Regions from separate parts of the Paenibacillus sp. FSL R7-277 genome, predicted to be linked through region 1. Evidence: riboswitches for the same ligand, from Rfam matches in the RefSeq annotation. Region 1 holds a riboswitch; the other holds the start of a gene.
The links. Region 1 has a riboswitch for FMN ahead of ribD (bifunctional diaminohydroxyphosphoribosylaminopyrimidine deaminase/5-amino-6-(5-phosphoribosylamino)uracil reductase RibD). Riboswitches for the same ligand answer to the same signal wherever they lie in the genome.
Positions count from the first base shown of each region.

Region 2: another riboswitch for FMN. It lies ahead of C173_RS19030 (DMT family transporter); the one in region 1 lies ahead of ribD (bifunctional diaminohydroxyphosphoribosylaminopyrimidine deaminase/5-amino-6-(5-phosphoribosylamino)uracil reductase RibD).

Region 1 is NZ_ASPX01000065.1:81,677-84,961, reverse strand. It holds gene C173_RS18990 (collagen binding domain-containing protein) at 1-630, shown strand, start outside; gene mscL (large conductance mechanosensitive channel protein MscL) at 813-1,214, shown strand; FMN riboswitch at 1,321-1,494, shown strand; gene ribD (bifunctional diaminohydroxyphosphoribosylaminopyrimidine deaminase/5-amino-6-(5-phosphoribosylamino)uracil reductase RibD) at 1,718-2,824, shown strand; gene ribE (riboflavin synthase) at 2,851-3,285, shown strand, end outside.
Region 2 is NZ_ASPX01000066.1:5,725-9,009, reverse strand. It holds gene C173_RS19035 (PstS family phosphate ABC transporter substrate-binding protein) at 1-790, opposite strand, end outside; FMN riboswitch at 1,024-1,171, shown strand; gene C173_RS19030 (DMT family transporter) at 1,299-2,261, shown strand; gene C173_RS19025 (hypothetical protein) at 2,408-3,285, opposite strand, start outside.

The DNA.
Region 1 (3,285 bases):
GCACCGCAGGGCTATGTGCTTGATTCCACCGAGCATCCGGTGACAATCGGCTCATCGGCCGTGCTGAATCTTACCTTGTATAATAAGCTGGCGGAGCAGCCAACGCCGACCGTGACACCCACGCCGACTGTGACTCCTGTGCCGACTGAGACACCTGTAGAGACTACAGTTCCGACTACAGTTCCATCGCCGGTGCCTACAGATTCTACGGGGCCAGAGGCTACACCTGTTCCGACATCACCTACTGGAGGTCCGGTATTTACTCCGGTTCCCACACCTGCCGGTACATTCGAACCGGGAGTCATTATCGATGATCCGCAGATTCCTGCAGGACCAGGCTTGCCGGGAACTCCGCAGCCCTCGGCTCCGGCAGCAACTGTGACTCCAGGACCGGTAGCACCTGAAGTGGTGACGCCAATCGACGATAATATCCCGCTGGGCAATCCGGAAGTAGATGTTGAAGACGATCCGGTTCCGCAAGGGACGGTCTCGGGTACAAACGACGGCAGCGGCAGACTGCCGCAGACCGGCGAGAGCAGCCCGCTGCCGATCTACCTGACGGGTGCAGGCCTGATTCTGGGCGGCTTCATCCTCAGCCGGGTATTCCGCAGAACACGCAAGCAGGACTAGGCAGAATTAGAGCAGCAGAATAAGGGTACAGCAGGTACGGGGACGCTCAGCGTTCCCGTACCTTTTTGGAATATATAGCGGCTGTATCGCAAACTATATACCGTTTATACATTTTTCTGCCTGCAGGTTGCTATAAATGCTATAATAATTTCAAATTCAAAGTTTCGGAGGGATGGTTCGTCATGTGGAAGGAATTCAAAAGCTTCGCCATGAAAGGGAATGTACTTGATCTGGCGATTGCCGTAATCATTGGAGCGGCATTCGGCAAAATTGTTACCTCGCTGGTGGGAGACATCATTATGCCGCTTATCGGTCTGATCAGCGGAGGGATTGATCTGAAGGAACTTAGCTTTGGTATAGGAGATGTTGCTGTCAAATATGGCATGTTCCTCCAGACCGTAGTCGATTTCTTCATTATTTCCTTCTCCATCTTCATGGTGGTGAAGCTGAGTACCCGGTTCAGACGTAAGGAGACCGTCAAGGTTGAGGTTGTGGAGACACCTGCTCCGGCACCGGATGTGGTCCTGCTGACGGAAATCCGCGATCTGTTGAGAGCGGACAAGCAGCGTGAGTCGGGTGTATAAGGGAATTAAGTTACATAAATATAGTAAATTTCCGAAGCACACTTGCATTTCCCGCAGTGAAGTGATAATTTTGTTGTAGGCGTAACTTGGTATTGAACTGAATAGATCAATCCTTCAGGGCAGGGTGTGATTCCCTACCGGCGGTGATGTTGACGGATCTGGCTGAATATAGCTGGTTCCGGTGCTTAGTCCGCTACCCGCTTCGTATGATATAGATACGGACGGTGGACCCGGTGTAATTCCGGGACCGACAGTATAGTCTGGATGGAAGAAGGAGAGATTCACGCGCCGCGCTTGCAACAGGCGGCCGAGCAGCAGTGTTTTCGGAACTTATGTGCGAACTTTCACAATGCCGGAGGTCCGGCGTTTATTTACGCATATTTTCTTTGCTGCGATCACCTCTCGTATATCCCGTCTTGAACTCCTCCTGGAGATTGAGACGGGTTTTTCTGTTTATAGTTTGGTACACATAAAGACTACAGCCTTGGGATAGGAGGCAAGACATGGATAAGATGAACGATGAGTTTTACATGTCCCTTGCGCTGGATATGGCGGAGCGGGCACAGGGCCAGACGGGAATTAATCCTGTGGTCGGCTGCGTAGTTGTGAAGGACGGCGCCATGATCGGGATTGGAACCCATCTGCAGCGCGGAACCGGACACGCCGAGGTGCATGCACTCAATATGGCAGCCGGTAAAGCGCAAGGGAGTACAGCCTATGTTACGTTGGAGCCTTGCAGTCATTACGGCATTACGCCTCCTTGCAGCCAGCGTCTGATCGATGAAGGGGTGGCGAGAGTGGTTGTCGCCTGTGAGGATCCCAACCCTCAGGTGGCAGGCCGGGGAATAGCGATGCTGCGCGAGCAGGGGATTGATGTTGAAGTAGGTTTGCTGCGGGGCCGGGCGCTGCGGCTGAACGAGAAGTTCATCAAGTATATTTTGACGAAGCAGCCGTTCGTAACCTTGAAGAGCGCCAGCACACTGGACGGCAAAATCGCCACACGGACCGGAGACAGCAAGTGGATCTCGAATGCAGAGGCACGGGAGATCGTACATACCCTGCGTCATCGCCATCAGGGGATTATGGTCGGGGTGAATACGGTGATTGCCGATAACCCTTCGCTGACGACAAGACTGAATGTACCCGGACGGAATCCGGTGCGGATTATCATTGACTCCTCGCTGCGCCTTCCGCTGGAGAGCGCTGTGGTCAAGGACGGACTCGCGCCTACGGTGGTTGTGACGACGGAGGCAGCCGATCCTGACCGCAGAGCAGCGCTGCTGGCTGCAGGGTTAGAGGTGATTGCTGCGGGCAGCGGTCCGCGTGTAGATCTGCAGGCGGCTATGGCTGCGCTCGGTGCAATGGAGATTGGGTCCATTCTGCTGGAAGGCGGCGGAACGCTGAATGGGGCGATGCTTGCAGAGGGACTGGTTGACCGGGTGGTTCTCTTCTTCGCTCCGAAGATTGTCGGCGGCGGCGCGCAAGCAGCGGGTACCTTCGACTTCGGGGGTGTGGAGCTGATGCGTGATGCCATCCAGCTTGAAGGATTGGAAGTGGAAGTGCTCGGGGATAATGTGTGTATCAGCGGCACCCCGGTTCCTCAGCAGTAACCGAATATTCAGGAAGGAGGGATGGTATGTTTACCGGCTTAATTGAAGAGGTGGGAGTTCTGCGCAGCGTCACCAGCGGCGGGGAGATGATGGTGCTGAATATCGGCGCCTCGCTCATTATGGGAGATCTGAAGATTGGCGACAGTGTGGCGGTCAATGGGGTCTGTCTCACGGCAACCTCACTCGGGGACCATCATTTCACCGTTGACGTCATGCCCGAGACTTACCGCAACAGTACGCTCAAGGAGCTGCGCACCGGGTCCAAAATGAATCTGGAACGCGCCATGGCTGCCGGCGGACGCTTCGGAGGGCATATTGTCCAGGGGCATGTGGATGGAACCGGTGAGATCCGCAGCGTCAGGCGCGATCAGAATGCAGTGGTGTTTGAGATTGCCCCGGACCGCAAATCCCTGTTCAAATTCATCATTCCCAAAGGCTCCATTACGATAGACGGCATCAGT
Region 2 (3,285 bases), on a different contig from region 1:
GCTGAAAAGCACGGATAGACGCCTTCTTGCCGCCAACCTCCTTCCAGTTCGTGACGGTGCCGGAATAGATATCCTTAATCTGCTCTACCGTTAAGCTGTCCACCGGATTGCGCTTGTTGACGAAGAAGACGAACGCTTCGCGCCCGATCGGGGTGAGCTTCAGTTCACGACCTGCCAGCTTCGCCTGCTTCGTCTGGGCCAGCGAAGGGGCGGCGGCAAAGATAATATCAGCATTCCCGGCGATCAGACGCTTGTAAGCCTCGGAGGTGCTGGTGCACAGGACGAGATCATTTCCGGTCAGCTCAATGCTGGAATTGTATGTATCCTGCGGATACACGGCTTGGGCAAAAGCGGAATACAGCGGATACAGCGCAGTTGCACCATCCAGACGAGGCAATTGCTCCGTAAGCTGATAGGACGCCTTGTGATCGAGGGAAGCAGCTTTGCTGTTCGCCTCAAAGGGGGCGTACTCAAACAGGTCGACCTCCGGCTCCCTCACTTCCGCAAGGCTGTTCACATACGCTTGTCTGATCTCATGGCCTACGGCTGCCAGCACACAGATTCCGGCAAAAGCAGCCAGGAGCATCCGGCGTAGCTTCCTGCTGAACAAGCCGAAGATGCTGAGTATGGAGAATACAGCCAGCCCTGAAGCAACGACCAGGACAAGTGGGCCGTAGAACAGCATCCCTCCGGTAAAAGAGACAATAAAGTAAGTAATAAAGCCGCTAATGGCAAGGCCGGCCAGAGCAAAGATGGAATACAGCAGATTGGTCGGAAAGCTTCTTTTCATGATGACCTCCAAATAAAATCTCTATAATGGGTATGATTAATGCTCATACTATAGTGTATCGCAAGCCGCCGTTTCTGCCAAACGAACCAGAACCTGGATACGGTACGCAGATTTGCTTGGCAGAATGATTGTTTTAATGATTATTTAATGAAATATAATGATTATTTTCATAAAAAGCTGGACGAAATGAAGAATCAGAGGTATTCTGGGATTGTGAAAATAATAACAGAATACAAGATTCTCGGGGTAAGGTGAAATTCCTGACCGGCGGTGATGTTCGTGAGAACTAAGCCCGCGACTCGTTACTCTATCACAAGAGGAAGCGACTGATCTGGTGACAATCCAGAGCCGACGGTAAAGTCCGGATGGGAGAGGATCATAAGATAAAGGCAGGCGGGTCTATTCCGTATGTCTTTATTGATAACGCCCCCGATGTTTGTCCTGTTCTCAGGACTCACGGGGGTTTTTGGTCTCTATCGAGGGTTTGTATCGACAAGGAGAATGAAAGATGAGTAATGTATCTGCTTCATCCCAAGGCGTGCGTACCGCACCGGTGCGCAGCGGATTCTGGCTGGTGGTTCTGGGGGCGGCCTTATGGGGAGTTGACCCGCTGTTCCGTATTATCCTGCTGAAATCCCTGACTTCGTCCCAGATTGTACTGCTTGAGCATGTTGTGCTCTTCCTGGTTGCCGCTCCAGTAATGTGGCGCAATCGCGCAGAGCTGAAGGGTGTCCGTCTGCGCCAGGCCGCAGCGCTGCTCGTGGTATCGTGGGGCGGCTCAGCCGTAGCGACCATTCTGTTCACCAAGGCCTTATCCAGCGGAGACTTCAATGCCGTGCTGCTGCTCCAGAAGCTTCAGCCCTTGTTCGCCATTGGTCTTGCCGCTGTTATTCTAAAAGAACGCCTGCCGCGCAATTTCGCACCGCTGCTTATTGTTGCGCTGGCCGGGACGTACCTGCTGACCTTCGGCTGGACGATTCCCTTCGGCCATGTGAACAGCTTCATGGGCGTAGGAAGCCTGATGGCGCTGGGCGCTGCTGCTTTGTGGGGCGGCTCTACAGTCATGGGCCGTTATCTGCTGGGCTCAATGAAATATGAGACAGTAACCTCACTGCGCTTCATTCTGGCGCTCCCGTTGCTGTTCGTAATTACAAGTATGGAAGGCGCCCCGTGGCAGATGAGCGGCGGAGTCAGCGGCTCGGCGGCAGTTGCCATTAACCTGCTGCTGCAGGCGCTGCTGCCCGGACTGCTCAGCATGCTGCTCTACTACAAGGGACTGAATACGACCAAGGCTTCGGTAGCAACCCTGGCCGAACTCAGCTTCCCGATGACCGGTATTCTGATTAACTGGGTCGTCTATCAGCAGCTTGTAACCTTGCCGCAGATTGTCGGCTTCGCGCTGATCTGGACGGCGCTGTTCTTTATCTCCAGTCAGCAGAGGGATCAGCTGCAGCCGGCCAAACAGAATTAACTTCATAGCGCTACAGTCTGAGGGGACATACCCCAGGACCTGGCGTAACATACAGAGAGGATGTTCCTACACGGCCGCGCCGTCCGGGAACATCCTCTTTGTTGTATAGGCAGACTCGGGGCAGGGGGGCCGCCGCTGGAGTGATTTTATTTCACATATGGAGTGACCTTAATGCTTTTGTACCCAAGCTCCTTAAGCTGCGCTGGTGCGATATACAGTCTGCTTGCCGAATTGAAGCTGTTAACAGGGGTGAGGACTGCGTGATTGCTACCGTTTGTAATTTTATAGATGTAAGCCGCAGAAGGGTCGCCGGTTGCGCTAATGTTCATGACTTCGATGTTCCAGCCGAGGGCCGCTGCAAGCGGCTTCACCGGTATCCACTCTTGTCCGCCCTTAGTGAATATGGTGGATACATCCACACTTTTTCCGTCCAGATTCAGGTTGTGTTCATAGGCTAAGGTGATCGGCATCTCCGTGACAGGCAGCTCTTTCAGCAGCATCCCCTTAGGGAATGTGACTTCCGGTCTTGAAGATGGAGCAGCAGGGAACAAGGCTTCAAGCTCGCGGGCATCCTTGACCAGCCGTGACGATCCGTCCTTTAGATTATAGATCCAAGGGAGACGTTTGGGCTCGTTTTTGACATATTGCAGCAGTCCCTTCGACAAGTTCCAGTTGTTCAAGGTCCCCCTCAGCAGCTCCTGCCGCTTCCCGGTGGACGGATCGTACGTACTGATCACATTCTGCCTGGCAGCCTCATTATATCCGCTCTCAAGCAGCGTATGCTGGTTGATCCACCAGGCATTGTAGTACCGCTGAGTAGCATAATAGACAGATACTTTTCCAGTCGCCGTATTTTTCAAATACTGATCACCGAATTTCGCGATATAGCCGTCCGGCTGCCGTTCATAACGGGAACGCTCCAGAACACCCCAGCGGCCATCAGGAGAGAGGGCGTATTCGCTTTTGCGCATAATGGACTGGCTCTGCGTATCGTAGACATAGGCTTGCTCCGGATCATCCATCC